4 regions of the Pseudomonas sp. BIGb0164 genome follow, and region 2 is predicted to be linked to each of the others. Evidence: riboswitches for the same ligand, from Rfam matches in the RefSeq annotation. Region 2 holds a riboswitch; each other region holds the start of a gene.
The links. Region 2 has a riboswitch for cobalamin ahead of M2394_RS29845 (CbtB-domain containing protein). Riboswitches for the same ligand answer to the same signal wherever they lie in the genome.

Region 1: linked by a shared signal. The riboswitch ahead of M2394_RS19470 (ABC transporter substrate-binding protein) and the one ahead of M2394_RS29845 (CbtB-domain containing protein) in region 2 are both predicted to bind cobalamin.
Region 3: linked by a shared signal. The riboswitch ahead of cobO (cob(I)yrinic acid a,c-diamide adenosyltransferase) and the one ahead of M2394_RS29845 (CbtB-domain containing protein) in region 2 are both predicted to bind cobalamin.
Region 4: linked by a shared signal. The riboswitch ahead of M2394_RS29395 (CbtB-domain containing protein) and the one ahead of M2394_RS29845 (CbtB-domain containing protein) in region 2 are both predicted to bind cobalamin.

The regions. Positions count from the first base shown of each region.
Region 1 is NZ_JANUEA010000007.1:150,761-158,071, forward strand. It holds gene uvrB (excinuclease ABC subunit UvrB) at 1-1,389, opposite strand, end outside; gene M2394_RS19450 (amino acid aminotransferase) at 1,733-2,929, shown strand; gene M2394_RS19455 (hypothetical protein) at 3,029-3,238, shown strand; gene M2394_RS19460 (putrescine utilization regulator PtrR) at 3,344-4,216, opposite strand; gene M2394_RS19465 (aldehyde dehydrogenase family protein) at 4,320-5,702, shown strand; cobalamin riboswitch at 5,778-5,972, shown strand; gene M2394_RS19470 (ABC transporter substrate-binding protein) at 6,087-7,097, shown strand; gene M2394_RS19475 (iron ABC transporter permease) at 7,094-7,311, shown strand, end outside.
Region 2 is NZ_JANUEA010000015.1:949-8,259, forward strand. It holds gene nfuA (Fe-S biogenesis protein NfuA) at 1-94, shown strand, start outside; gene cobM (precorrin-4 C(11)-methyltransferase) at 331-1,077, opposite strand; gene M2394_RS29835 (cobalamin biosynthesis protein) at 1,148-1,540, opposite strand; gene M2394_RS29840 (CbtA family protein) at 1,537-2,241, opposite strand; gene M2394_RS29845 (CbtB-domain containing protein) at 2,253-2,441, opposite strand; cobalamin riboswitch at 2,537-2,745, opposite strand; gene M2394_RS29850 (hypothetical protein) at 2,880-3,389, opposite strand; cobalamin riboswitch at 3,579-3,779, shown strand; gene cobW (cobalamin biosynthesis protein CobW) at 3,872-4,936, shown strand; gene cobN (cobaltochelatase subunit CobN) at 4,940-7,311, shown strand, end outside.
Region 3 is NZ_JANUEA010000005.1:33,157-40,467, forward strand. It holds gene bluB (5,6-dimethylbenzimidazole synthase) at 1-492, opposite strand, end outside; gene M2394_RS14420 (cobyrinate a,c-diamide synthase) at 489-1,880, opposite strand; gene cobO (cob(I)yrinic acid a,c-diamide adenosyltransferase) at 1,877-2,488, opposite strand; cobalamin riboswitch at 2,567-2,825, opposite strand; gene M2394_RS14430 (sorbosone dehydrogenase family protein) at 2,925-4,238, shown strand; gene M2394_RS14435 (C40 family peptidase) at 4,281-4,820, opposite strand; gene M2394_RS14440 (C40 family peptidase) at 4,966-5,595, opposite strand; gene hda (DnaA regulatory inactivator Hda) at 5,809-6,513, opposite strand; gene M2394_RS14450 (AI-2E family transporter) at 6,717-7,311, opposite strand, start outside.
Region 4 is NZ_JANUEA010000014.1:10,245-17,555, reverse strand. It holds gene M2394_RS29420 (monovalent cation:proton antiporter-2 (CPA2) family protein) at 1-1,207, shown strand, start outside; gene M2394_RS29415 (hypothetical protein) at 1,280-1,849, shown strand; gene M2394_RS29410 (alpha/beta hydrolase) at 1,979-2,698, opposite strand; gene cobF (precorrin-6A synthase (deacetylating)) at 2,710-3,465, opposite strand; gene M2394_RS29400 (histidine phosphatase family protein) at 3,511-4,065, opposite strand; cobalamin riboswitch at 4,102-4,233, shown strand; gene M2394_RS29395 (CbtB-domain containing protein) at 4,265-4,477, shown strand; gene M2394_RS29390 (CbtA family protein) at 4,497-5,225, shown strand; gene M2394_RS29385 (DUF4865 family protein) at 5,227-5,766, opposite strand; gene M2394_RS29380 (LysR family transcriptional regulator) at 5,860-6,726, shown strand; gene M2394_RS29375 (LysR family transcriptional regulator) at 7,118-7,311, opposite strand, start outside.

The sequences.
Region 1 (7,311 bases), on a different contig from region 2:
GTAATCGGTCAGGTCTTCGGACATGCGCTTGGTCAGCGTGGTGACCAGTACCCGCTCCTCCAAGGCCACGCGCTTGGTGATTTCCGAGAGCAAGTCGTCCACCTGGGTCAATGCCGGACGGATTTCGATTTCCGGGTCCACCAGGCCAGTCGGGCGCACCAACTGTTCGATCACACGGCCCGCATGCTCGGCCTCATAGTTGCCCGGCGTCGCCGACACAAAGATGGTCTGCGGGCTGATGCTTTCCCATTCGTCAAAGCGCATCGGCCGGTTATCCAGGGCCGACGGCAGGCGGAACCCGTATTCCACCAGGGTTTCCTTACGCGAACGGTCGCCCTTATACATGGCGCCCACTTGCGGCACGCTGACGTGGGACTCGTCGATCACCAGCAGTGCGTCAGGCGGCAGGTAGTCATACAGCGTCGGCGGCGGCGCGCCGGATTCACGACCCGACAGGTAGCGCGAGTAGTTTTCGATGCCGTTGCAGTAGCCCAGCTCCAGGATCATCTCCAGGTCAAAGCGCGTGCGCTGCTCCAGGCGCTGGGCTTCCACCAGCTTGTTGTTGGAACGCAGGTACTCCAGGCGCTCGGCCAGTTCCACCTTGATGCCCTCGACGGCGCCCATCAGGGTTTCGCGTGGCGTCACATAGTGGCTTTTCGGATAGAAGGTAAAACGCGGCAACTTGCGGATGACCTCGCCGGTCAGCGGGTCGAAGGCCGACAGGCTCTCCACTTCATCATCGAACAGCTCGATGCGGATCGCTTCCAGGTCGGATTCGGCTGGGTAGATGTCGATCACATCGCCGCGCACGCGGAAGGTGGCGCGGGCAAAGTCCATGTCGTTGCGGGTGTACTGCAGGCTCGCCAGGCGGCGCAGCAGTTCGCGCTGGTCGAGTTTGTCGCCACGGTCGACGTGCAGCACCATCTTCAAATAGGTTTCCGGGCTGCCCAGGCCGTAGATGCACGACACTGTGGTGACGATGATCGCGTCCTTGCGCTCCAGCAACGCCTTGGTCGCCGACAGCCGCATCTGTTCAATGTGGTCGTTGATCGACGCATCCTTCTCAATGAAGGTGTCGGAGGACGGCACGTAGGCTTCGGGCTGGTAGTAGTCGTAGTAGGAAACGAAGTACTCCACCGCGTTGTTCGGGAAGAAGGACTTGAACTCCCCGTACAACTGCGCGGCCAGGGTCTTGTTCGGCGCCAGCACCAGGGTGGGCCGGTTGATCTGCGCGATCACGTTGGCGATGCTGAAGGTCTTGCCCGAACCGGTCACCCCGAGCAGCGTCTGGTGCGCCAGGCCGGCTTCAATGCCTTCGACCATCTGGCGAATGGCTTCCGGTTGATCGCCGGCGGGTTCGAAGCGGGTGACGAGCTGGAAATCCGACATAACGTACCTCGTGAAGTCACCCCAGACTCAAAACCGCCAGGGACGAAATAGCTCAGCAACCCGCGAATAGTCATCGCAGGTTGCAGGAAAAAACCATGATAGCTGTAGAAGTGGTGCCGAATGTGACGGGTTTCAAGGCAATCGTCCTACCTGCCGCTCAGGATCAATGTTGCAATAAGACTAACGGTCAGCAAATAAACCGAAAAACTTGGCCGAAAAGCCGTTTCGGTTGTCGCCTCAGGCGGTGATGGCCTCTATACTAGCTCCCCGTTTGTGCACCGCTCTAGTGCATTCGGCTGGAGCGCGACACGTCCCTCCCTTCCCCCATAGAGCTGCCGCAAAAATGAGCCTGTTCTCCGCTGTCGAAATGGCACCACGCGATCCTATCCTGGGCCTCAACGAAGCATTCAACGCCGACACACGAACCACCAAGGTCAACCTTGGCGTGGGCGTTTACTGCAACGAAGAGGGGAAGATTCCACTCTTGCGTGCCGTTGCCGAAGCGGAAGCCATTCGCGTGGCGCAACACGCCGCGCGTGGCTACTTGCCAATCGACGGCATCGCGGCTTACGACAAGGCCGTGCAAACCCTGCTGTTCGGCGCTGAGTCGCCCCTGCTGGCCGCTGGCCGCGTCACCACCGTGCAAGCGGTCGGCGGCACCGGCGCACTGAAGATCGGCGCAGACTTCCTCAAGCAACTGCTGCCAGACGCCGTCGTTGCCATCAGCGACCCAAGCTGGGAAAACCACCGCGCCCTGTTCGAAACCGCGGGTTTCCCGGTGCAGAACTACCGCTACTACGACGCCGCGACCCACGACGTGAACCGTGCCGGCCTGCTCGAAGACCTCAACGCCCTGCCGCCACAGTCCATCGTGGTGCTGCACGCCTGCTGCCACAACCCGACCGGCGTCGATTTGAGCCCGGCCGACTGGCAGAACGTGCTGGACGTGGTCAAGGCCAAGAAACTGGTACCGTTCCTCGACATGGCCTACCAGGGCTTCGGCGACGGCATCCACGAGGACGCCGCAGCAGTGCGTCTGTTCGCTGAATCGGGCCTGACCTTCTTTGTGTCCAGCTCGTTCTCCAAGTCGTTCTCCCTGTACGGCGAGCGCGTGGGCGCACTGTCCATCGTCGGCGAGTCCAAGGAAGAAAGCGCGCGCATCCTGTCCCAGGTCAAGCGCGTGATCCGCACCAACTACTCCAACCCGCCGACTCACGGCGCCGCGATCGTGGCGGCGGTGCTGAACAACCCTGAGCTGCGCGCCCAGTGGGAAGCCGAACTGGCCGAAATGCGCCTGCGCATTCGCGGCATGCGCGAGCAGATGGTGGCCGACCTGGCCAAGGCTGCTCCGGGCCACGACTTCAGCTTCGTCGGTCGCCAGCGCGGGATGTTCTCCTACTCCGGCCTGACCGTTGAGCAAGTCACCCGCCTGCGCAGCGAGTTCGGCATCTACGCCCTCGACACTGGCCGTATCTGTGTGGCGGCGTTGAACCAGTCGAACATTGATGCGGTCACAAAGGCAATTGTTCAGGTGCTTTAAGCCGGTAACCGTTGCACAGAAGGGGAAGCCAATGGCTTCCCCTTTTTCGTCGCCAGCCCCTAGACTGAACCTTGCCCGCCCCTTTGCTGTGAGAGCCTTATGAGAAACGACGACCTGGACCTGCGCGCCGACCGCGACGAGCTGGATGACTACGCCCCGCGCGCGCCGCAGGTTAAGCGGCAGAAGAGTCTGGTGTTGCAGGTGGCGCTGGGTGTATTCCTCGGTGGTCTGGCCCTGTGGCTGGTGCAACTGGGCGCCGCAGCGATCATGGCAAAACTGGCCATGGGCACCCTGCAATTCGGCGGCTGATGAAGATCAAAATGTGGGAGCGGGCTTGCCTGCGATGCAGACGACTCGATCTTCCTGCATGACCGAGTAGATGCCATCGCAGGCAAGCCAGCTCCCACAGTTGATCTATGCTGGCTCTAGAACGCGCTCTTCCAGCAGTTTTACAAAACTGTTCAGGCTCTGCGACACCGTCCCCCGCCGCCAGATCAGCCACGTGTGCAGAATCCGGAAGCTATCGCTCAGCGGCCACACACTCACCGCCGTGAACCCCGGCATGCTTTCCAGCATGCTGCGCGGCATCAGCGCCAGGCCCGCACCGGCGCTGACGCAGGCGAGCATGCCGTGGTAGGACTCCATCTCGAAGATCCTGCCCGGCACCGCGCCATCCTGTGAGAACCAGCGCTCGAAGTGATGGCGGTACGAACAGTTCGAGCGGAACGTATAGATGCTCTCCCCCGCCACATCCTGCCCCCGGGTAATCGGCGCATGGTGCAGCGGTGCGATCACCACCATTTCCTCCTCGAACACCGCCACGCCTTCCAGGGTCGCGTGCAACACCGGCCCATCCACAAACGCCGCCGCCAGTCGCCCCGACAACACCCCTTCAATCATCGTGCCTGAGGGCCCGGTGCTCAGGTCCAGTTCGACCTTGGTGTGCTTCTGGTTATACGCCGCCAGCAATGCCGGGATGCGCACCGCCGCCGTGCTCTCCAGCGAACCCAGGGCAAACGCGCCCTGGGGCTCCTCCCCCGCCACCGTGGCGCGGGCTTCTTGCACCAGGTCCAGAATGCGCCGCGCATAGCCGAGGAAGTTCCAGCCGGCCGGCGACAGGCGCAGGCGGCTCTTCTCGCGGATGAACAATTCAACGCCCAGGTCCTGCTCCAATTGCTTGATGCGCGTGGTCAGGTTCGACGGCACACGATGAATCAACTGCGCGGCGGCGCTGATGCTGCCTTGCTCGGCAACGGCCTTGAAGATTTCCAGCTGCACCAGATCCACATCATTCTCCAATCGTGAATGTATTGCTTAATATTATTCAGTTTCCAGAAAAGAGATAGCCCCGTAGCCTGAACCCAATCCATTCATTCAGCAGGACGGTGCCATGAACGCAACCACCCACGCTCTCTCGATCAACCCGGCCACCGGCGAAACCGTCGGCAGCTACCCCTACGAAAGCGCCGCACAACTGGACGCCGCCCTGAACCGCGCCACCGCCGCCTTCCGCACCTGGCGCCGCCAGCCGGTCGGCCAGCGCGCCGAACTGCTGCTGGCCCTGGCCGCCGCCCTGCGTGAACAAGCCGAAGACATGGCGCAGATGATCACCCTGGAAATGGGCAAGCCCATCGCCCAGGCCCGTGCCGAAATCGAAAAATGCGCCCTGCTCAGCGAATGGTACGCCGCTCACGGCCCGGCCATGCTGGCGCCGGAACCGACCCTGGTGGACAACGGCAGCGCCCAGATCGAATACCGCCCGCTGGGCCCGATCCTCGCCGTGATGCCGTGGAACTTCCCGGTGTGGCAAGTGCTGCGCGGCGCCGTGCCGACCATGCTCGCCGGCAACACCTACGTGCTCAAGCACGCCCCAAACGTGATGGGCAGCGCCTACCTGATCCAGCAGGCCTTCCACAAAGCCGGTTTTGCCGAAGGCCTGTTTGAAGTGATCAACGTGGGCAACGAGGGCGTGTCCAGCGCCATCGCCGACCCGCGCATTGCCGCCGTGACCCTCACCGGCAGCGTGCGCGCCGGTATCGCCATCGGCTCCCAGGCCGGGGCTGCGCTGAAAAAATGCGTGCTGGAACTGGGCGGCTCCGACCCGTTCATCGTGCTCAACGACGCCGACCTCGACGCCGCCGTGCAAGCCGCCCTGATCGGCCGCTTCCAGAACAGCGGCCAAGTCTGCGCCGCCGCCAAGCGCCTGATCATCGAAGCCGGCGTGGCCGAAGCCTTCACCGCCAAATTCGTCGAAGCCAGCCGTGCCCTGGTGATAGGCGACCCGACCCTGGCCACCACTTATGTGGGCCCGATGGCGCGCTTCGACCTGCGCGACGAACTGCACGGCCAGGTCCAGGCCACCCTCGAAGAAGGCGCCACCCTGCTGCTGGGCGGCAATAAAGTCGCGGGGGCCGGTAACTACTACGAGCCGACCGTGCTGGCCGGCGTCACCGACCAGATGACCTCGTTCAAACAGGAACTGTTCGGCCCGGTGGCCTCGATCATCACCGCCCGCGACGCCGACCACGCCGTGGCCCTGGCCAACGACAGCGAATTCGGGCTCACCGCCAGCATCTTCACCACCGATGCGGCCAAGGCCCGCGACATCGCCAACCAGTTGGAAACCGGCGGGATCTTCGTCAACGCCTTCAGCGTGTCCGACCCTCGGGTGGCGTTTGGCGGCGTGAAAAAGAGCGGCTTTGGCCGTGAACTGTCGCACTTCGGCGTACGCGAATTCTGCAACGCCCAAACCGTGTGGCTGAACCGCAAATAACCCACCGCCGGCGCCATCGCCGGCAAGCCGGCTCCTACGGGGGATCGGGTTTTCTCTCCCCCTTGGCAGTACGATCGACTACCATACCGCGCCGGTTCCCAAACGGGACTAATAGGGAATCCGAAGCGCGGCCCCCCGCGTCAATCGGAACTGCCCCCGCAACTGTAGGTGCTGAGCCTGCTCCACACTGCCACTGAGCGCTGCTCGGGAAGGCCGGAGCGTGGCGACGACGCACGAGTCAGGAGACCTGCCGGCCAAGCGTTATCACGACCGGCGGGGTGTCCGGGAAGGACATCCTTGCCCTGCCCCCGGCAGCGTCCATGGCTGTATTTCCACGACCGTACCTCCCCCTGCTCACTGTACGGTTCAAACGGAGATTGCCCCATGCTGCCACGCGTTACCGCCCTGCTCACCGGCCTCGGCTTCTGCACCCTGGCCCAGGCTGCGCCCACCCATTACCCGCTGACGCTGGAAAACTGCGGCAGCCCCCAGACCTTCCAGCAAGCCCCCGCCCGCAGCGTGACCATCGGCCAGGCCGCCACCGAAATGCTCTACGCCCTGGGCGTGGGCGACAAAGTGGTGGGCACTTCGCTGTGGTTCAACAATGTGTTGCCGCAATTCAAGGCCCAGAACGACACCATCGAGCGCCTGGCGAACAACGAGCCGAGCTTTGAGTCGGTGATCGCCAAGCGCCCGCAACTGGTGGCCGCCGAGCTGGAATGGGTGGTCGGCCCCCAAGGCGTGGTCGGCACCCGCGAGCAATTCCAGGAACTGAAGATCCCCACCTACCTGCTGCCCTCCGACTGCGAAGGCAAGGACAACCTGGTGGGCGCCGACGGCACGCGGCTGGAGCCATTCCGCATCGAGACCATTTACAAAAGCATCAGCCAGCTGGCGCAGATCTTCGACGTGCAGGACCGTGGCCAACAGCTGAACGACGAACTCAAGGCGCGCCTGGCCAAGTCGGTCGCCACCGCCCAAGGCAAAGGCCTCAAGCAGGCCAGTGCGCTGGTGTGGTTCTCCAGCGCCGAGATGGCCGCCGATCCTTACGTGGCCGGCCACAAGGGCGTTCCGGAATTCATGCTGCAGACCCTTGGCCTGACCAACGTGGTGCAGTCCGATGAAGAGTGGCCCGCCGTCGGCTGGGAAACCATCGCCAAGGCCAACCCCACGTTCCTGGTGATCGCACGCATGGACCGCCGCCGCTACCCGGCCGACGACCATGAAAAGAAACTGGCTTTCCTGCGCAGCGACCCGGTGACCCGCAACATGGACGCGGTGAAAAACAACCGCATCATCATCCTCGACGCCCTGGCGCTGCAAGCCAGCCTCCGTACGTTCGACGGCCTTGAACAACTGGCCACGGCCATCGACGGCTACGACCCACTCAAATGACCCGTACCCTGCTCGCCCTGGCCCTGCTCCTGGCCGCCGTGCTCGCCGGCGTGGCCATCGGCGAAACCGCCATCTCGCCGAAGGTGGTGCTGCAAGTGCTCGCCAATAAACTGTGGACGGCGGGCTACGTGCTCGACCCCATCGACGAAGGCGTGGTGTGGAACTACCGCCTCACCCGCGCCCTGGTGGCCGCCGCGTGCGGTGCGGGCCTGGC
Region 2 (7,311 bases):
AGGCATCGAGCGCACCTTGCTCGAACGTATTCCAGAGCTCAAGGGCGTACGCGACGTGACTGACCACACGCAGAAAGAAAACGCCTACTACTGAGTAAGGCGTTCACTGCGAACAAAAAAACGGCGCCCCGTGAGCGCCGTTTTTTTATGCCTTAAATTCAATGGCTTGCACTATCTATTTAAAAAAATAGATCAACTGTGGGAGCTGGCTTGTCGGGTCGCCGCATCGCTGCGATAGCGTTATATCAGCAGACAAATGTTTTATCTGGCACACCGTCATCGCGGGCAAGCCCGGCTCCCACAGGGTTTTGCGTAGCTCTCTGGGCTTGATCAAGGGCGGTAGAGGTGGGCATGGCCTGCGCGGTACAGCGACGACTCGCTGAAGCTGTCACTGGCCAGCACTCGGCCCACCACAATCAGCGCCGTACGCCGAAAGCCCTTGGCGGCCACCTTCTGGGCAATATCCGCCAGTGTGCCGACCGCCCAATCCTGGTCCGGCCATGTCGCCCGGTGCACCACCGCAATCGGGCAGTCGGCGCCATAGTGTGGCAGCAGCTCAGCGACGATCTTGTCCAAGTGGTTGACCCCCAGGTGGATCGCCATGGTCGTGCCATGCCGCGCCAGGCTGTCGAAGCTCTCGCCGGCCGGCATGCCTGTTTTATCGGCATAGCGGGTCAGAATCACGCTCTGGGCGATGTCCGGCAGGGTCAACTCGGTTTCCAGTAACGCCGCACAGGCGGCCACTGCGGTAACGCCCGGGATGATCTGGAAAGGAATGCCCAACTCGCGCAAATGACGGATCTGCTCGCCAATCGCCCCGTAAAGGCTTGGGTCGCCGGAATGCACCCGCGCCACGTCCTGGCCTTTGGCGTGGGCTGTCTTGATCAGGTCGATGATCTGTTCCAGGTGCAATTCGGCGCTATTGACGACGGTCTCTGCCTGATGACCTTCCAGCACCGCTGCGGGCACCAGCGAGCCGGCATAGATGATCACCGGGCAGTTGCGAATCAGCCGCTGACCCTTGACGGTGATCAATTCCGGGTCGCCGGGGCCTGCGCCGATGAAGTAGACGGTCATGGGAAATTCCTGTCGAAAAACGGGCGAGCATGAAAGTGGCTCATGATCGGAAGCGGCGATTATCGGGATTTTAGCCGGCGCACGCCAACGCAAAGGTAGCCTGGGCGGCTTTTTTGCGGGTGATCAGCAGTCCGGCAGGGGCACCCGCGAGGTGTTCGGCCAGGGCCAGGGCAGCGCTTTCGGCGACGCCGTAGCAGCCGGTATGGGCAAAGGCGACCTCGGATTTGTGACTTAAACGCTCGGCATAAACCGCCAGTTGTCCTGCGTTGAAACAGTGCAACGGGAGATCCAGCGCCCGGGCCATGGCCCGTATTCCCCGTTCATCCTTTTTCAGATCGATACTGGCCAGCGCGGTAATGCTGTTGCGATCAACGCCCCCCTCCGCGAGGGCGCTGTCAAACAGATCCAGCAGGGCGTGAACGTCACAACCCCGCTGGCAGCCCAAGCCGACCGCCAGGATCATGCGGCGTAGTGATCGTCACGGTTGCGACGGAACAACCACGCGCTGATCAGGCCCAGCGCCAGCCAGAAGGCGACGTTGGTCAGGTGCGAGGCGATCTTGAACTGCGCTTCCAGCGCCTCGGGTGCCAGCATCGAGTGCACTTCCGGTTGTGGCGCGCCGATGACGTGAGGCACGGCCAGGATCGCGGCACCCAGCACTTTCAGCAGCCAGTTACGGCCAAACACCAGCAGCGCAATACCGGCGGCGGTGGAGGCGGCGGTGCCGATCCACCAGATCTGCCGTTGCGCCAGATCGGCTGCCGCAGTGCCTGGCAGCTCAGGTGGCAGGCCCATGGTCGGCGCCAGTACGAAGGTGGCGTAACCGGCCAAGCCCCACAGCAAGCCTTGCGCGGTACGGGTCGGTGCGCGCAGGGTGTAGAGACCGGCCAGCATCAAGGCGAAACCGACGGCGACCACCAGGTTGCCACCCGTGGTGGACAGCACACGCTGCCAGCCATCTTCCGGCTCCCAGGCCTCGGCGTCATGGCTGTGGGCGGCGGCGCCTTCGGCGTGTTCGTGGGCCACTTCGGTGGCGGCCGGGGCGTTTTCGAAGGTTTCCGCCTGCAGAATCAGCGGGGCGACCCAGAAGCTTTGCAGCAGGGTCAGCAGCAGGGCGGCCAGCAGGCCAGTGAACCCTGCGGTTTGCGCAATACGCTTGATCATGTCGGCAAGTCTCAGTGGCACGGGAACGCGGCGCTGTGGCGGGTATCGTGGGCTGCGTTGTGCACCGCCTCGATATGAGAGAAACCGGCGAAATACACCAGGCACGCGCCGAGGATCGACGCACCGATGGCGGCGGTCAGGCGTTGGCTGAGGGTGGTGGTGTTGCCGGTGGCGTGCGAGGTGCTGGTGATGATCGACATGGCGCGTCCCTTCAGGGTTTCAGGGTGACACGAGCGCATGAAAACCCCGCGAGCCGGGCACGCAGGGTTCGAACAGCGCCCGCCCACCGCGGGTTTGTTATCTGATTTTTTCGGGCCGGTCTCCGGGCTTGCGAGGGGGCTCTTGGGAGAGTCCTGAAAGCATCGCCTTCCCATGCAAGTGCACAGTGGTTATGACGCTTCGCTCGCTTACCGTTGCGGGGGCAGCACCGGACTTGCCATAGAGGTATGGCGTACCGGTTTCCCGTTTCACCCTTTGCAGGGCACCCGAAACAAGATGTGTAGGAGAACATGGGCGGTTGATGTGCGTCAAACACCTTGAGCGGCTGTAAATGTTTAAGGTGTTTGAAGGATAGAGTTGACCTCAAGGATGACGAGCAATCTGATGTTGATTTTTTGCGGATCAGACAAATTTTCATATTAATTTCGAATTAACTTGACTCTGCGCTTAGTGGAAGCGTAGGTGATCAAGTAGTCAAGGTTGTCATGATCAAACCTCTCGTCTTGTAATCCCCTTCCGGTGTGTGTCCAGCCCACTCCTATGTCCAGCTGGTTGAGAAGCCGGGTGCGTTTGAGGATCTCCTCGGCAACGGCTGAGGCTTTTGGAGAGAAGGTTCTCGTGGTTGGCACCTGACCGGCGGCCTCTTTTAATTCTTTGAAGTTGACGTATTCATCGCCCTGTCCGGCTGCATATTCATCGAAGTGTTTCTTCACCTCTTGTAGCAACTCTTTGTCACTGTAGAACCAGACCTGGGGCTTTTGCTCTGTTGTACTTCTCTTTGCCCGAGTTTCGAGGCTACTCGTGCTGGTGTATGCAGCGTGTTGGATCTGAATACTGTCCTGCGGGGCATCAGCTTCTTTCTCGCCTTTGTAGCTCGGTGCGTTAGGTGGCAGGTTAAAGTGGAGGGGGGAAAGTGCCGAAAGTGTCATGTTTGATCCTTTATTGCGTTGGTATGTCTGGCGCGCATTGAGCGCTTATGAGCCAAATCTGTGTGGTGCAAAAGTCCAAGCTGTTCCTAGCTGGCTATCGGGCAATTAATGCGAGTTGTAAGTTTCATTCGACTGCCGCGGTATGGCGCGAACCTCATGTGTTGGCATTGACCCGCTCTGTGGCACTGCGTAGCCTTGCACCCTCGAGGTTCTCCAGCCCAGGCCGGAGCTAAGAAGGGAACGCGGTCCAAGCCGCGGCTGCCCCCGCAACTGTAAAGGGTTCAGCTGACTGCCACGCCACTGCCGACAAGGCGGGAAGGCGCAGCCAGCGCCGGTCGCAAGACCCGCACGCCCCAAGCCAGGAGACCTGCCTCGCAACCGATTTTCTACTTCAACCGGGCGGGGTGATCCGGTGACGAAATCCGCTGCTGCGCGCCGTCGCAGGGCCTATCGTCCCGTATGCCCGCCCCAAAGGGCATCCGATGAAAACACTGGCCAAACTCCCCGTCACCATCGTTACCGGCTTCCTCGGCTCGGGCAAAACCACCTTGCTGCGCCACATGCTCGACAACGCCCAGGGCCGTCGCATCGCGGTAATCGTCAACGAATTCGGCGAATTGGGCATCGACGGTGAAATCCTCAAGCAGTGCTCCATCGGTTGCACCGAAGAAGAAGCCAACGGCCGCGTCTACGAATTGGCCAACGGCTGCCTGTGCTGCACCGTGCAGGAAGAGTTCTTCCCGGTGATGCGCGAACTGGTGGCCCGTCGTGGTGACCTCGACCACATTCTCATCGAAACCTCAGGCCTGGCCCTGCCAAAACCCTTGGTACAAGCCTTCCAGTGGCCGGAAATCCGCAGCGCCTGCACCGTCGACGCGGTAATCACCGTGGTCGACAGCCCGGCCGTCGCCGCGGGCACCTTCGCCGCCTTCCCGGACCAGGTCGACGCCCAGCGTAAACTGGACCCGAACCTGGATCACGAGTCGCCGTTGCACGAGCTGTTCGCCGACCAACTGGCCAGCGCCGACCTGGTGATCCTCAACAAAACCGACCTGATCAACCCGGAAGACCTGGCCCGCGTGCGCCTGGAAGTCGCCGAAGAGCTGCCGCCTGCGGTGAAGATCATCGAAGCCAGCAGCGGTCGCCTGCCGCTGGACGTGCTGATCGGCTTGGGTGCCGGCTCTGAAGAGCACATCGACGGTCGCCACAGCCATCACGATCATCACCACGAAGGTGAAGACGACGATCACGACCACGACGCTTTCGATTCCATTTCCATCGACCTGCCGCAAGCCGACGAAGCCCTGCTGCTCGACGCCCTGACCCAACTGGTGGTGCAACACGGCATCCTGCGCGTCAAAGGTTTCGCGGCCATCCCCAACAAGCCGATGCGCCTGCTGATCCAGGGTGTGGGCACACGTTTCGACAAGCACTTCGACCGTGCCTGGGGCGCTGACGAAGCGCGCATCACGCGCCTGGTGCTGATCGGTCAGGACCTCGATGCCGCCGGCCTCGAAGCGCAGTTGCGCGCTGCACTCAGCGTCTGACCCATGCACCTGCTCAGGACCCAGCCCGGTGGTTTCGTCTCGGACGACAATATTGCCGACCTTGGCCAAACCCCCGCTGACCTGGTGATCCTGTGCAGCGGTGATTCCAGCCTGGCATTGCTGGCCGAAGCGGCCCAGCAATTGCCCGACGATTACCCCAGCTTCCGGCTGGCCAACCCGATGCAGGTGCAGAACCATGCGTCGGTCGACCTGTACGTCGATGAAGTGCTGCGCCACGCCAAGGTCATCCTGATTTCGCTGCACGGCGGCATCGGTTATTGGCGGTACGGCATCGAGCGGCTGGTGGAGCTGGCCGAACGCGGCGTGCAGCTGATCCTGGTGCCGGGGGACGATCGCCCGGACCCGGAACTCAGCAGCCTGAGTACGGTAAACGCCGAAAGCCGCGACCGCCTGTGGCACTTTTTGCGCCAGGGCGGCCTGGGCAACGCGCTGGATTTCTATCGCTGCCTGGCCAGCGCTTACCTGGGCCGCGACTACACCTGGGCCGAGCCGCAAACCCTGCCGCGCACGGCGATTTATCACCCGCATAAAGCCAACCCGCGCCTGAACGACTGGCAGACGGATTGGAACCCCGAGTGGCCGGTGGCGGCGGTGCTGTTCTACCGCTCCCATTTGCAGGCGGCCAATACGGGTTTTATCGATGTGTTTTGCCAACGCTTACAGGCAGCGGGCCTTAACCCGCTGCCGATTGCGCTGGCCAGTTTGAAAGAGCCCGGCTGCCTGACGGTGGTCGAGGACCTGCTGGATGAAGTGGGTGCGGCGGTGATTTTGAACACCACCGGCTTTGCCCAATCCAGCCCCGAAGCGCCGCATTTGCGACCGTTTCGCCGCAATATCCCGGTGATCCAGGCGATTTGCGCCCAAGACAACGAGCCCGGCTGGCAGGCCAGCGAACAAGGCCTGGGCCCGCGCGACCTGGCGATGCACATTGCCTTGCCGGAGCTGGACGGGCGCATCATCAGCCGGCCGATCAGTTTCAAGGACCTGGCCTGGCGCAGCGAGCGCAGCCAGTCGGACGTGGTCTGTTACCGCGCCGCGCCTGAACGCATGGACTTTGTCGCTGAACTGGCGCGGCGTTGGGTCGAGCTGGCGCGGGTGCCGAATGCTGACAAGCGCATCGCGCTGATCCTCGCCAACTACCCGACCCGCGACGGCCGTATCGGCAACGGCGTGGGCCTGGATACGCCGGCTGCCGCGCTGAATATCCTGCGTGCGCTGCAAGCCGAAGGCTATCCGCTGCCGAGCGAGCTGCCTGAAAGCGGCACTGCGCTGATCCACGATTTGCTTGGCGGCGTGACCAACGACCTCGACAGCCTCGACCTGCGCCCCTGCCATCAAAGCCTGAGCCTGGATGACTACGAGGCGATGTTCAGTCGCCTGCCTGAATCCAACCGCCAAGCTGTTTTGGCACGCTGGGGTGCACCGCACAGCGATCCGATGTTCCGCGACGGCCGCATGATGATCGCCGGCCTGCGCCTGGGCCTGACGTTTGTCGGCATCCAGCCGGCGCGTGGCTATCAAGTGGACGCCAGCGCCGTCTATCACGACCCGGACCTGGTACCGCCTCACGCCTACCTGGCGTTTTACTTCTGGCTGCGCCACACCTACGGCGCCCACGGCGTGATCCACGTGGGCAAGCACGGCAACCTCGAATGGCTGCCCGGTAAGGGCGTGGGCCTGTCGGAAAACTGCTGGCCCGATGCATTGCTGGGGCCGTTGCCGAATATCTACCCGTTTATCGTCAACGACCCGGGCGAGGGCGCCCAGGCCAAGCGGCGTACCCAGGCGGTGATCATCGACCACTTGATGCCACCGCTGACCCGCGCCGAAACCTACGGGCCGCTGCGCAACCTTGAACTGCTGGCGGACGAATACTACGAAGCGCAGTTGCTCGACCCGCGCCGCGCTCTGGAATTGCAGAAAGACATCCTCAAGCTGGTGCGCGAAACCCGCATCGACCAGGAGCTTGAGCTGGACAGCGAGGCGGACGCCGCCGTTTGGCTGCCGCGCCTGGACACTTACCTGTGTGACTTGAAGGAGTCGCAGATCCGCGACGGCCTGCATATTTTCGGCGAGTCGCCCGAAGGTCGCCTGCGTATCGACACCTTGCTGGCCTTGCTGCGTATCCCGCGTGGCGATGGGCGCGGCCCGCAATCGAGCCTCTTGCGGGTGCTGGCCAAGGCATTCGAGCTGGGCTTTGACCCGTTGGACTGCGCCTTGGCCGAGCCCTGGACCGGGCGCCGTCCGCTTGTATTGCAGAAAATCGACCCACAGTTGTGGCGCACCGCAGGCGACACCCGCGAGCGTTTGGAACTGTACGCCGCGCGGTTGATCGAGCAGGCGCTGGAAGGGCC
Region 3 (7,311 bases), on a different contig from region 2:
ATCGGCCAGGGCCTGGGGCTCGAACAGCGAGACCCAGCCCATGCCCAAGCCTTCGGCGCGGGCCGCCAGCCACAGGTTCTGGATGGCACAGGACAGCGAAGCCATGTCCATTTCCGGCAAGGTGCGACGGCCGAAGATATGGCGCTCGCGGTCATCCATCAACGCCGCGACCAATACTTCGGCGCAGTCGTGAATGCCTTCGACCTTGAGCTTCATGAACTCATCGGAGCGTTCGCCCAATGCCTCGGCGGTGCGTACGCGCTCTTCTTCCACCAGTTGTTGAATCTGCTCACGCAGTTGGCGGTTGCTGATACGGATAAAGCGCCAGGGTTGCATCAGGCCGACGCTGGGGGCCTGATGGGCAGCCTGGAGTAAACGGTGCAGCAACTCAGGGGCAACGGTGCCGCCGCTGAAGTGGCGCATGTCGCGGCGTTCGGCGATGGCGCGATAGATGGCCTGGCGGTCGGCTTCGGGGAAGGCGTTGTCAGTCATGGCCTCTTCGCGGGCAAGCCCGCTCCCACATTGGATGGGGTTTCAACTCGGTACATTGTGGGAGCTGGCTTGCCTGCGATGGCGGCCTCCCGGTCTGGCGCAAACAAGGCGGCCACTGCCACGGGATTGGATGGAAAATAGAAATGTACGTAGGACGCGGTCATGCGGCCTTGCCGGTAGACCGCCTCGGCACCACGCCCACCGTTGGGGCTAAGGCCACGGGCAATCGGCTGCCACTCGGTGGTCGTGAGGGAGTGGTGATAGGTATGGCCGCGCAGCGTGCCTTCGGGCAGCTCGACATTTTGCAGCGCCAAGGCCGCCAGTTTCTTTTGCATCACGGCATCGCCTTGCAGCAGGCCCACCAGTTCGGCGCGGACGCCATCGACATCGGTCAGCGAGTCGAGCAGGTACAGCATGCCGCCGCATTCAGCGAGCAAGGGTTTGCCGGCGGCATGGTGAGCGCGGATGGCTTCGAGCATCGGCGTGTTTTGCGACAGTGCCTGGTGGTGCAACTCCGGATAGCCACCCGGCAGGTAGAGGCTGTCGGCATCAGGCAATTGGTGGTCATGGATCGGCGAGAAGAAGTGCAACTGGGCACCCATCGCGCGTAGCAGGTCGAGACTGGCGCCGTAGGTAAAGGCGAAGGCTTCGTCGCGGGCCACAGCAATACGCACGCCTTCGAGCAACGGCTCGGCCACGATCACTTCGGGCGCGGCAAAGGTGACCGGAGGCGGTAAGGCGACTTCGCAGCTGCTGCCCAGTGCTTGAGCGGCGGCATCCAGGCGCACATCGAGGTCATTCAATTCGCTGGCTTGCACCAGCCCCAGGTGTCGGCTGGGCAGTTCGATCCCGGTTTCGCGAGACAACGCGCCGTACCAGCGCAAGCCTTCAGTGAGGCTGCCTTCCAACAACTGCGCGTGGCGCAAGGTGCCGACGCGGTTGGCCAGCACGCCGGCAAACGGCAGGTCCGGCTGATAACGCGCCAGGCCCAGGGCCAGGGCACCGAAGGTCTGGGCCATGGCGGTGCCGTCGATCACGCCCAACACCGGCACACCGAAGTGTCGCGCCAGGTCGGCACTGGAGGGGGTGCCGTCGAACAGGCCCATCACGCCTTCGATAAGGATCAGGTCGGCCTCACCGGCCGCCTCCCACAACAGGCGGCGACTTTCCTGCTCGCCCACCATCCACATGTCCAGCTGGTACACCGGCGCACCGCTGGCACGCTCGTGGATCATCGGGTCGAGGAAGTCCGGGCCGCACTTGAACACACGCACCTTGCGCCCCAGGTTGCGGTGCAAACGCGCCAGCGCGGCGGTGACGGTGGTTTTGCCCTGGCCGGACGCCGGTGCGGCGATCAAGACGGCCGGGCAATGACGGGGCTGATTCAAAGTTCGACGCCCTTCTGTGCCTTGATACCGGCCTGGAACGCGTGCTTGAGCATGCCCATTTCGGTGACGGTGTCGCCCATTTCGATCAGTTCGGGTTTGGCCCCACGGCCAGTGACCACCACGTGTTGCATCGGCGGGCGGGCTTGCAGGTCGCTGAGCACTTGGTCCAGGTCGAGGTAGCCGTGCTTGAGGGCGATATTCAGCTCATCCAGCACCACCAGGCCGATGGCCGGGTCTTGCAGCAGTTCGCGGGACACCGCCCAGGCGGCTTCGGCGGCGGCGATGTCGCGCTGGCGGTCCTGGGTTTCCCAGGTGAAGCCTTCGCCCATGACGTGGAAACGCACTTGCTCGGGGAAGCGGCGGAAGAACAACTCTTCACCGGTGCTGTTACGCCCCTTGATGAACTGCACCACACCGCACTGCATGCCGTGGCCCATGGCCCGGGCCAGCATGCCGAATGCGGAGCTGCTCTTGCCTTTGCCGTTGCCGGTCAATACCAGCAACAAACCGCATTCATTGGGGGAGTTGGCGATGCGCTCGTCGATCACGGCTTTTTTGCGCAGCATGCGCGCCAGGTGGCGTTCGTCGCGGTCGGGGGAATCGGTCATGGCAGCTCTCCGTTGGGGCTGGACAAAAACGGCGGGCAGGAAAAAGAAAATACAGACAGCCAAGCATCGCCCACCGTGATGCTGTTGGATGCTCCGGGCCGGTCTCCGGGCTCATGAGTGGCGCCCTGCCCTTGTGAAAAGAGCGAGCAGGCCGACGTTGCGCCTTCCCATATCGCGCGCGATACAGTGGCAAAAGGCAGCGTCTTGACTCATTTACCGTTGCGGGGGCAGCGCCGGAATCGCGGCAGCACTGTGTACAAGTGCGCTCACTCACCGGCTTCCCTGTTTCACCCTGTCGACGCATACGCCACAGAGCACCTGGAACAAGCCGCGAAGGTTAGTGGGTTGGGGGTGGAGCGTCAATTAAAGCCGGCCTCGCACTTGAACCATCGGACCGCCGTACTCCTCTACCCTTACAGGTATTCAGGAGAACACCATGCATAAAACCAGACTCGCCTTACTGATCATGCTCGCAGGCACCCTCGCCGCCTGCGGTGAAAGCTCAAGTTTGCAGGTGTCGGACGGCACCGGTCCTTCGCCCAAGTTGCCCGAACCGAACAAGACACTGATCCCCACCGTCAACATCGCCCCGGCGATCGGCTGGCCTGATGGCGCAAAACCAACGGCCGCCGCAGGCACCCAGGTGGCCGCGTTCGCCGAAGGGCTGGACCACCCGCGCTGGCTGTATGTGCTGCCCAACGGCGATGTGTTGGTGGCCGAAACCAATGCGCCGCCCAAACCGGATGATGCCAAGGGGATTCGCGGCTGGGTCATGGAGAAGGTCATGGGCCGTGCCGGCGCCGGTGTGCCGAGCCCGAACCGCATCACACTGCTGCGCGATGCCGACCACGACGGCGTTGCCGAGACGCGCACAGTGTTCCTGGAGAACCTGAACTCACCGTTCGGCATGACCCTGGTCGGCAACGATTTGTACGTGGCGGACTCGGACAAACTGCTGCGCTTCCCCTATCAACCGGGCGAAACCACGATCAAGGAAGCCGGCACCAAAGTGGTCGACCTGCCAGGCGGCAGCATCAACCACCACTGGACCAAGAACGTAGTAGCGAGCAAAGACGGCAGCAAGCTGTATGTGAGCGTCGGCTCCAACAGCAACGTCGGCGAAAACGGCCTGGAAGCGGAAGAAGGTCGGGCGGCGATCTGGGAAGTGGATCGCGCCTCGGGTCAGCACCGCATCTTCGCCTCCGGCCTGCGCAACCCGAATGGCATGGCTTGGGAGCCGCAGACGGGCAAGTTGTGGACGGCGGTAAATGAGCGTGACGAGATCGGCAGCGACTTGGTGCCGGACTACATCACGTCGGTCAAGGATGGCGGCTTCTACGGCTGGCCTTTCAGTTATTACGGCCAGCACGTGGATGTGCGCGTTTCGCCGCAGAACCTGGACCTGGTGGCCAAGGCCATTGCACCGGACTATGCCGTGGGCCCGCATACGGCGTCGTTGGGACTGACCTTCGCAGAGGGCAACAAACTGCCGGCGCAGTTCAGCAACGGGGCATTTATCGGCCAGCATGGATCGTGGAACCGCAAGCCCCACAGTGGCTACAAGGTGATCTTTGTGCCGTTCGAGGGTGGCCAGCCCAAAGGGCAACCGGTGGACGTGCTGACGGGGTTTCTTGATAAAGACGAGAAGGCCATGGGGCGGCCGGTGGGTGTGGTGGTTGATCAGCAGGGGGATTTGCTGGTGGCCGATGATGTGGGGAACAAGGTGTGGCGGGTGTCGCCAGCCAAATAAATACAAAACCCGTAGGAGCCGGCTTGCCGGCTCCTACGGGTGTTATGGGTTGCGAGCCAGGTTTGCTGGCAACACGCGCTTGGCGCTCAGGTAAGCATTCTGCCAATACGCCTTGGACAGGGTGTCCAGCTTGACCGTACCGCCGGTTTGCGGCGCGTGTACGAAACGCCCTTCCCCCACGTAGATCCCGGCATGGCTGACCTGTGAACCGCCACCGGTGGCGAAGAACAGCAAGTCGCCGGTCTGCAGGTTCTCTTCGCTGACGTCCTGGGCACGCATCACGATCAGCTCGCGGGTGGTGCGCGGCAACGAGATGCCTGCCGCGTCACGGTAGACAAAGCCGATCAAGCCACTGCAGTCGAAACCGGAGTCCGGTGTGTTGCCGCCCCAGCGGTAAGGCGTGCCAACCAGGCCCAGCGCACGGAAGAGCACGTCTTCGGCAGCAGGCGAGAAGCTCTGACTGGAATAGTTGAACACGGGCTTGGGCTTGGCCGCCACGAACGCAGGGGGCGGTGGACGGCTTGCGCAGGCGCTGAGGAGCGCGGCGCAAACGAGAAGAATGAGGCGGGCTGAGGTCGACATGGGCAGAACAATCCTGGTCTGGATGCGGCTTTTCGCTGCCGAACGCTGAAAACCAGAACGCGCAAGCAAAGCTCGCGCGAACGGATTACAACAATATCCAGGGATTCTAGCGCTTACACGTCAAACTTCAAGTATCACTTTAAGTTTACTTGCTAGCGGTAACCGTCGTCGGGGCCATGGCGAGTGCGCGCTTGGCTTCGATGAAGGTTTTGCTCCAGTAGCTGTCACCCAGGTTGTCGACTCGAACACCGCCACTGCGACGGCTGCTGGAGTGGATAAACTGGTTGTCGCCCAAGTAGATACCGGCATGGCTTACGCGACCACGACCCGCCGTACTGAAGAAAAGCAGATCACCCGGCTTGAGGTTGTTGCGCGCGACCAACGGTGCATCCACGTTGATCATTTCGCGGGTGGAGCGTGGCAGGTTCATGCCCGCTTCTTCGCGAAACAGGTAGCCGATGAAACCGCTGCAGTCGAAACCGGCTTCAGAGGTACCGCCAAAACGGTAACGGGTACCGATCAGGGACATGCCGCGTTCAAGAATGCTGTCGGCCAGAACTGGAAGCTGATAAGGCTTGTTGCCGGCGAAGTCGGCCAGTTCCTTCTCGGTTGCAACTTCTTCCTCATAGACAGTGGAAGACTGCGATGCAACGAATTTTGCCTGGGACTGCTGTTGGGTTTTCTGCTGCTCTGCCACTTGCTGAGGGTGGGAGGCGCAACCAAACAACAGGGTAACGAGTGCGAGGGGCACGAGGGGTGCGAAGCGATTTAGCATGGGCACGACCGTGGCTGATATGTAAAGAAGTCGAGACTATGCCCGCTATCAGATCGATTTGCAAATTCAATCGTGATCTATGTGACTTCTTGTTTGGACTATGACATCTAAGCCCTTAACACCCTATACGTGCCTTTTGCGTGGCCAAACCGGCCCAAACGCAGGTTTTCTGGCGCCTGTAATTTGCCAGAAGCCCCGAAACACAAGGGTTGGCTACCAGCCGAGGGTTTCCTTGAGGAAGGGAATGGTGAGCTTGCGCTGGGCCTGCAAGGAGGCCTGGTCGAGTTGTTCGAGCAAGTCGAACAACGCACTCATGCTTCGAGTGCCGCGCGTGAGGATAAAGTGCCCCACTTCGTCAGTGAGGTGCAGGCCGCGACGGGAAGCGCGCAGCTGCAAGGCGCGCAGTTTGTCTTCGTCGGACAACGGGCGCATCTGGAAGATCAACGCCAGGGTCATGCGCGACTTGAGGTCGGCCAGCTTGATCGGCAACTCGCGTGGCGAGGTGGATGCCGCGATCAACAGGCGTCGCCCACTGTCACGCAGGCGGTTGAACAGGTGAAACAACGCCTCTTCCCACTCGGCCTTGCCGGCGATCGCTTGCAGATCGTCCAGGCACACCAGCTCGTATTGTTCGAGATGGTCGAAGATACCGATCCCGCGATCCATCAACTCCGCCAGGGGCAGGTAAACCGCCGGCTCGCCCATCTGCTCGAAACGCAGGCACGCGGCCTGCAGCAGGTGGGTACGCCCCACGCCGTGTTTGCCCCACAGATAGATCAGGCTTTCAGTCCACCCGGCGTCGGCTTCGCAAAGCCGCTCGACATAGCCGAGTGCAGCGGCATTGGCGCCTGGGTAGTAGTTGATGAAGGTGGCGTCGTCACGCAGACGCACACCCAAGGGCAGCTGAATCGGTTTCATGCTGACTGAACGGCTCCAAACGAACCGTTAGTGGCCTCTGTGTAAAGTTTGCAAAGTTTATACCCGTGACGCCGGGCGCACAATGCAGCAGACCACAAGCAAAATCAAAGGTTTGCGTTAACTTGGGCGATTTGCGCAAATTGTTTGACACCCCGGTGCCATAAACCACAAACCCGGCCTGGGCCGGGTTTGTGACGAAGGGGTTACAGGTCGGGGTCTTCCACCCCCGTGTACACATCCGAATCCTTGTACAGATCATGCACATGGCGCACCAGCACCATGATCACCGCCGCCACCGGCAGCGCCAGCAGGATGCCGGTAAAGCCGAACAGCTCACCGCCCGCCAGGATCGCGAAGATCACGGCCACCGGGTGCAGGCCGATCCGATCCCCCACCAGCAGCGGCGTCAGCACCATCCCCTCCAACGCCTGACCCACCATGAACACCGCAACGATACCCAGCATCGGATACAGGTCGCCACCAAACTGGAACAACCCCGCCACCAGCGCCGCGCCGATACCGATCACAAACCCCATATAAGGCACGATAGCGGCCAAGCCGGCGATTAGGCCGATCAACAGGCCCAATTCCAGGCCGATCGCCATCAGGCCCGCTGCGTAAATGATCCCCAGCGCCAGCATCACCAGTAACTGGCCACGTACAAACGCCCCCAGCACCTCATGACACTCTTCGGCGAGGGAGACGATGCGCTCCTCACGATTGCGCGGCAGCAGGCTGCGGATCTTGGCCATCATGATGTCCCAGTCACGCAGCAGGTAGAACGCCACCACCGGGATC
Region 4 (7,311 bases), on a different contig from region 2:
CGGGCGCTACCTGTTGCGGCCGGTGTTTCGCATCGTGGCCAAGACCGGCCTGCGTGAAGTGTCCACCGCCACCGCGCTGCTGGTGGTGATCGGCACCGCCTGGCTGATGGAACTGGTGGGTGTGTCCATGGCCCTGGGCGCGTTCCTCGCCGGCCTGCTGCTGGCAGACTCTGAATACCGCCACGAGCTGGAATCCCAGATAGAACCGTTCAAGGGCCTGCTGCTGGGGCTGTTCTTCATCAGCGTGGGCATGGGCGCCAACCTCAGCCTGCTGCTCAGTGCGCCGCTGGTGGTGATCGGCCTGACCCTGTTGCTGATCGGCCTGAAGCTGCCCCTGCTGTACGCCGTGGGCCGGCTGGTGGGCGACCTCAACCGCGAAAGCGCGCTGCGCCTAGGCGTAGTGCTGGCGGCGGGCGGTGAGTTTGCCTTCGTGGTGTTCAAGATCGGCCGCGACCAGGGCCTGTTCGACCCTCACCTGTACGACGTGCTGGTGCTGACCATCACCCTGTCCATGGCGGTGACGCCACTGCTGTTGCTGGTGTGCCCCAAGCTGTTCAAGCCCAAGGCCAAGCCGGTGGAAGTGCCCGAGGAATACCGCACCATCGAAAGCGATGCGCCCCGCGTGGTGATCGCCGGCATGGGTCGCATGGGCCAGATCGTCGCGCGAATTCTGCGTGCGCAAAACATCTCGTTCATCGCCCTGGACACCTCGGTGGAAACCATCGAGCTGACCCGCAGTTTCGGCGGCATGCCGGTGTTCTATGGCGACCCGCAACGCCCTGAGATCCTGCATGCGGCCAAGGTCGACCAGGCGGAATTCTTCGTGATCGCCATGGACGACCCGGAGATCAACATCAAGACGGCGGAGCTGGTGCGCAACCTCTACCCGCACATGAAGATCATCGCCCGCGCCCGCAACCGCCAGCACGTTCACCGCCTGGTGGACCTGGACGCATCACCGGTGCGCGAAACCTTCTACTCCAGCCTGGAAATGAGCCGCCGTACCCTGGTCGGCCTCGGCTTGACCCAGGCCCAGGCCGATGCGCGCATCACCCGCTTCAAGAATCACGATCTGCAAGTGCTGGCTGCCCAGCACGCGGTGTACGACGATGCGGCCAAGGTGATGCAAACCGCCCAGGAAGCCCGGGCGGAACTGGCGCGGCTGTTTGAGATGGACCGGCTTGAGGAGGAGTCCGATAAGGTGTGAGGCGGCAGATGAACGATATTGCGAAATTTCTGACAGAATACGCCGCAATTTCGTTCATCTCTGGAGCGCTACATGGCCACCCTCACCAAGACCGCCGCCCTGCTGGCCCTCGCGCTCAGTGCAAGCGTTGCCTTCGCGGCCAGCAAACCCGCACCACAGAAAGCCGACACGCAAACCATCTCGACCTTGGGCGGCAAGTTCACCTTCAAGCTGCCCAAGGCGTATGTGGCCGACACGCTGCCTACCGGCAAGGCCGAAGACGGCACTGCTGACACCCAGGGCACGCTGTACGCCAACCAGACCACCAAAAGCGTGGTGATCGTCGCCGAAACCGCGCGTAAAGATGGGGTCACCATCCAGGACAACGACACCCAGTTCCTCGATGGCGCCGTGGCCGGGTTTATCAAGGACCAAAGTGCCGCCCTGCCCGACTTCAAGAAACAAGGCGAAAAGAAGCTGACCTTCAAGGGGCTGGGCCTGCGCCAGGTCGACAGCACCGCCACCCAGGGCGGCGGCAAGACGCTGAACTCCACGTTCCTCGGCGGTTCGGGGAATCACCTGCTGGTGATCCAGGCCATTTCCCGTGGGGATGATGTGAAGGGGCATGCGGAGTTGGTGAAGCAGATTACCGGCGGTAAATAACCCCGCTACGTACAACACAAATCGAATGTGGGAGCGGGCTTGCTCGCGAATGCGGTGTACCCGTCACAGATAGGTTGACTGATCCAGCGCATTCGCGAGCAAGCCCGCTCCCACATTTTTTGACCGCGTTTATTTCAGGCTTTTTTCCAGCCAGGCTTTCAAATCCTGCACTTCGGCTTCACTCACGGTATGCGGCATGCCCGGGTAACCGTGAAACTCCGGCTTCAACCCCAACCCCGTCAACACTTCGTTCGCCCGCGTGGCCGACGCATAGGGCAGCGCCTGGTCCAGCGTGCCGTGCCCGATGAAGATCGCCAGCGCTCCCAACGCGTCATTCGGTTTCAGCTCGGCCTTGAGCACTGGCAGCACACTGCCACTGAGCGCCGCGATCCCGCGTACCCGCTCCGGCTGACGCAAGCCCACCTCGTAGGACATGATCGCGCCCTGGCTGAAGCCCACCAGGAATACCCGATCGGGCCGGGTGTGGTACTTGGCCGTGGCCTTGCCGATAAAGTCTTCGATCAATTTTGCACTGCGCTGCAGGTCGGCCGTTTCGCCGTTGTACTCAGCTTCACCCTGGGTCTTGGTAAACCAGCGATAACCCTGGGGGTCTACTGGCATGGGTGCCCGTGCCGAAAGGTAAGTCCAAGTGGACGGCAGCGAATCCTTGATGCCAAACAGGTCTTCCTCGTTGCTGCCAAACCCGTGCAGGAAAATCACCAACGGCTGGTTGCGTGCGTCACTCTGGGTCTGTTCCAGGTACGCCAACGGCAAGTCGGTGTGCAGCGAATCGTCAGCATGAGCAGCACCGACCACCAGGGCCAGCGCCAGGGCATACAGTTTGAGCATGGGACGTTACCTCAGGGTTTGCGCAACAAATAGGTGTCCATGATCCAGCCGTTGGCCAGGCGCGCGGCCTTGCGCACCCGTTGAATCTCTTCTGCCACATCAGCCACCTTGCCGCTGATCAGGATCTCGTCCGGCGTGCCCAGGTAGGCGCCCCAATAAATATCCAGGTCCTGATCGGCCACGGTACGGTAGGAATCTTCGGCGTCGAGCATTACCACCAGGGTGTCGGCGTCGCTGGCCTGCCCTGCTGCCAAGCGGCGCCCGGTGGTGATCTCGACGGACTTGCCAATGCGGTTCAGCGGCACTTTGTGCTGCGCTGCCAGGGCCTGCACGCTGGTGATGCCGGGGATCACTTCGAATTCAAAGGTGCAACGGCCACTGGCCAGGATCGCCTGCAGGATCCGAATGGTGCTGTCGTACAGCGCCGGGTCGCCCCAAGCCAGGAATGCGCCCACTTCGCCGTCGGCCATTTCCTCATTGATCATGCGTTCGAAGGTCTGCTGCTTGTCGCGGTTCAGGTCCTGCACGGCGGTGGTGTAGTCGATATCACCGCGCACACGCTCGGGGCAGTCGGCCTCGACAAAGCGGTAGCCGGGCTCGGTGATGTAGGTCTCGCAGATCTCGCGGCGCAGGTCGATCAACTTGTCCTTGCTCTGGCCCTTGTCCATCAGGAAGAACACGTCGGTGCGGTTGAGCGCCTTCACGGCCTGCATCGTGATGTAGTCAGGGTTGCCGGCGCCAATGCCGATGATCAGGATGCGTTTCATGGGTTGCTCTCATTGCGGGGCGTGGATTTTGCCATGTTCGCGGGCTCAGGCGTGAGTTTCCAGGCGCAGGCGCCACACGCGGTTGAAACGCAGCTCGGTGCATGACAGCGGCTCGACGTCGACCCGGTAGAACATCGACAGCGGCAACTGCAGCACGTGCAACAACGCGGCACGGATCACAAAGGGATGGGTAACGGCCACGACATGCCCCGGTTGGCTTTCCAGGGATGTCATCCACTGTCCAACCCGCAGGCAGATCTGGTCCACCGACTCGCCACCGTGGGGCGCGCTGGCGCTGTCGGTGAGCCAGGCACTCATGGCTTCATCGTCCAGTTGGTCGATGGCCTGGCCTTTCCAGTGGCCAAAATCGCCGTCGCGCAAGGCGACTTCTACCTGTGCGTTGTCACCGAACAAGCCAGCGGTCTGCCGGGCCCTGGCTTCCGGCCCGCAGATCAGGCGGTGTTTTTTCGGGTAGCGACCGGCCTGGGATAGCGCCTCACGCTGCCAGTCCAGCACGACAGATTCGTCATCGGGAAACCGCCCCTGCTTCTGCGCCCGCGTGGCGGCATGGCAGATCAGGCTTAAACGGGTGGTCTGCATCACAAATTCACTCTGTTTCGGCGCGCAGTCAGCGTAGACTGGCAAAGTTGTTTCAACATGTTACAACGAACATGAAACAGGAAGCCGGTTCGAAGCCGGCGCGGTCGCGCCACTGTATTCGGCCCCACAGCCGTAAGCCAGACCCTGTTTCAGCTCCCTATGCTTTCCATTTCGGGACGCGTCATCCCTGGAGGTTTTCATGGCTAATACCGCTGCAACCCACCCTGATGTCTATGTGCCAACGATTCCCCTGGGCGAAATCCTCCCTTGGGCGATCTTCGGCGGCCTGCTGTTGATGCTGGCGATCTACTTCGTCGGCGCCGAGCAAGGTGCCACAGCGGTTTTCAAGGGCATGTACGTGCACGAATTCGTCCACGACGGTCGCCATCTGCTGGGCTTTCCCTGCCATTAATCAACAAGAGAGACAGGACATGACAGGGCAATTACTCGTTCGCGGGATGCTGGTGGGCCTGCTCGCCGGCGTATTGGCATTCGGCTTCGCCAAGACCTTTGGTGAGCCACAGATCGACAAGGCCATCGCCTTTGAAGACCAGATGGCACAGATGCACGGCGATGCGCCGGAAGAAGAACTGGTGAGCCGCGACGTGCAAAGCACCTTCGGCCTGTTCACCGGTGTGGTGGTGTATAGCGTTTCCCTGGGCGGGATTTTCTCCCTGGTGTTTGCTTACGCCCTGGGCCGCATCGGCAAGGTCGGCCCCCGTGGCCTGGCGGCACTGCTGGCGTTGGCGGCGTTTGCCACCCTCATCCTGGTGCCCGGCCTGAAATACCCGGCCAACCCGCCATCCGTGGGTGACCCGGAGACCATCGCCCAGCGCACCCAGCTGTTCTTCCTGATGCTGCTGGTGTCGGTAGCGGCCGCGGTGATCGCGATCAACGCCGCACGCAAGCTGATTGCCCGCCGTGGCGTGTGGGCCGGGGTAATCCTGGGCGTTGCGCTGTACATCGTGATCGTGTCGGTGGCCGGCAGCCTGTTCCCGGTGATCAATGAAGTGCCGGAGCAATTCTCGGCCGTGCTGCTGTGGAAATTCCGCGTCGCGTCCCTGGGCATCCAGCTGGTGCTGTGGACCACCCTGGGCCTGGTGTTCGGTGCGGTGGCCGAGCGCTTCTTGAGCCAGCCACGCGCACGCTTGAACTCCTGAGCTAGATTCCGGGATGGGCCAGGTAGAACACCTGATAGCCCGTCCCGGGATGCGTCACATCCAGTGCCTTGGCCGACAAGGTGATGCGCACCAAACGCCAGGCTTGCACATCCAGCGCCAGGAACACCGCGAAGGTGTCACGGCTGTCCGCCACTTGCAGGTTGCGCACTTTCTCTTCAGCCAGTATCGCGGCCCGATCCGCCCCCGGCGCCAGTGGCCACTCTTCCCGATACAAACTCAACGCCGCCTGCGCCGGCCCACGTTGCACATCCAGCGGCAGCCAGCTTTCGATATGCGGGCGGCCGAAACTGTCGAGCACTTTCTGGAAGCGTGACCCCAGCAAAAAGTCGGCGGCCTGCAACGGGTCGGACCACAGGTACACCGACGCATACACGTTGCCGCCCTGCTCCTGAGCGATAAACGCCTTGAACAGCAGCCCCTCGGCGTTATCCCACAATGGCCCCAATTGCGCGGCACGCCGGCGAATCACGCCCATGTCGTAGTCGGCGGGCAAACGGTGCGAATACTGTTTGGCGAACATACAAAAACTCCTGTGCAAGATGAGGTTCCAGCTTGCGCAGCGGCGATGATTTCAACAAGATATGAGCCGATATATGTGCGATAAGGAACCGATATGGCTGACGCACCCAAACCCCTGGATATCGACACCGTGCAAGCGTTCGTGCTGGTGGCCGACTTCACCAGTTTCACCCGCGCCGCCGAGGCGCTGGACACCTCCCAGGCCGCCATCAGCCTCAAGCTCAAGCGCCTGGAGGAACGCCTCGGTTATCGCCTGCTGGAACGCACGCCCCGGCATGTGCGGCTGTCGCCCCAGGGCGAGCAATTCATCGTCGCCGCCCGCGCCCTGCTCAACGCCCACGAGCGCGCCTTGGGCGACATGGCCGCCCAAGTGCAACGACGTCTGGTGATCGGCATCAGCGACCACGTGGCCGGGCCCGACCTGCCGCTGTGGCTCAGCCGCCTGGCGGCCTACGACCCGTTGGTGATCCTCGAAGTGCGCATCGCCTCGTCCCGCGACCTGGTGGCCGCGTTCGACCGCAACGAACTGGACGCCGTGATCGTGCGCAACGAAGGCGACCGCCAAGACGGCGAAGTCCTGGCCGTGGAACGCTTCGGCTGGTTCGCCGCCCCCACTTGGCAACACCCGCCAGGCACGCCACTGCGCATGGCGACCATGGCCGCACCGTGCGGGGTTCGCCACCTGGCCACCCGCGCCCTGGACGAAGCCCACATCGACTGGACCGAGGTCTTCGTCGGCGGCGGCGTAATGGCCGTGGGCGCCGCCGTGAGCGCCGGCCTCGGCGTCGCCGCCCTCGCCCATCGCGTAGCCCCACCCGGCGCGGTGGACGTGAGTGCGCAATTTGGACTGCCCGCATTGCCCGTCAGTGAAGTGGTGCTCTTCAGCCGGATCAGCGATGCACGTTCGCGGGAAACCTTGCGCGCGCTGAGTGCAACCTTTCGGGGGGTTCTACAACGCTGAACCCGCCACCCGGTTTGGCACATGCCTGATTCACCGAGGCGCCTGCATCGCCGGCAAGCCGGCTCCTACAGATCCACACCACTAAGGTCGGCTACTAGGCCGCCGTGCTCTTGCTTTTGCTTTTGATCTTGGGCGCCCCATCAAACACGCTGGCCGAACGCAGGCTTGAATCCGTGGGTAACCCGGCAGGACGCCGGGTTAGCCGCCCCGCGCCATGGATGGCGCGGGGCGGCGGCCCACGGATTCAAGCCGGAGTGAGGGCATGCCGAGCCTAGGCGAGGCACCGAGTGTTGGGGCAAGAGCCTTTTGGTTACTTTTGGGCTCTTTCCAAAAGTGACCCGCCGTAAGGGCGGAACCAATATCAGCCGTCACCCCAGCAACGGATATGTACTCAATCAAACCACTCCCGCCGCCCCTCAAACGTCCCCACAATCAACTCCACCACCCTCCTCACCGCATCAGCATCCTGCACCCGCGCATTCACCGCCAACCACACCTGCCGCTGCATACTCTCAGCCAGCAACCCCGGCAACGCCACCAACCCCCGGTCAAAACTGCTCATGTAATGCGGCAACAACCCAATGC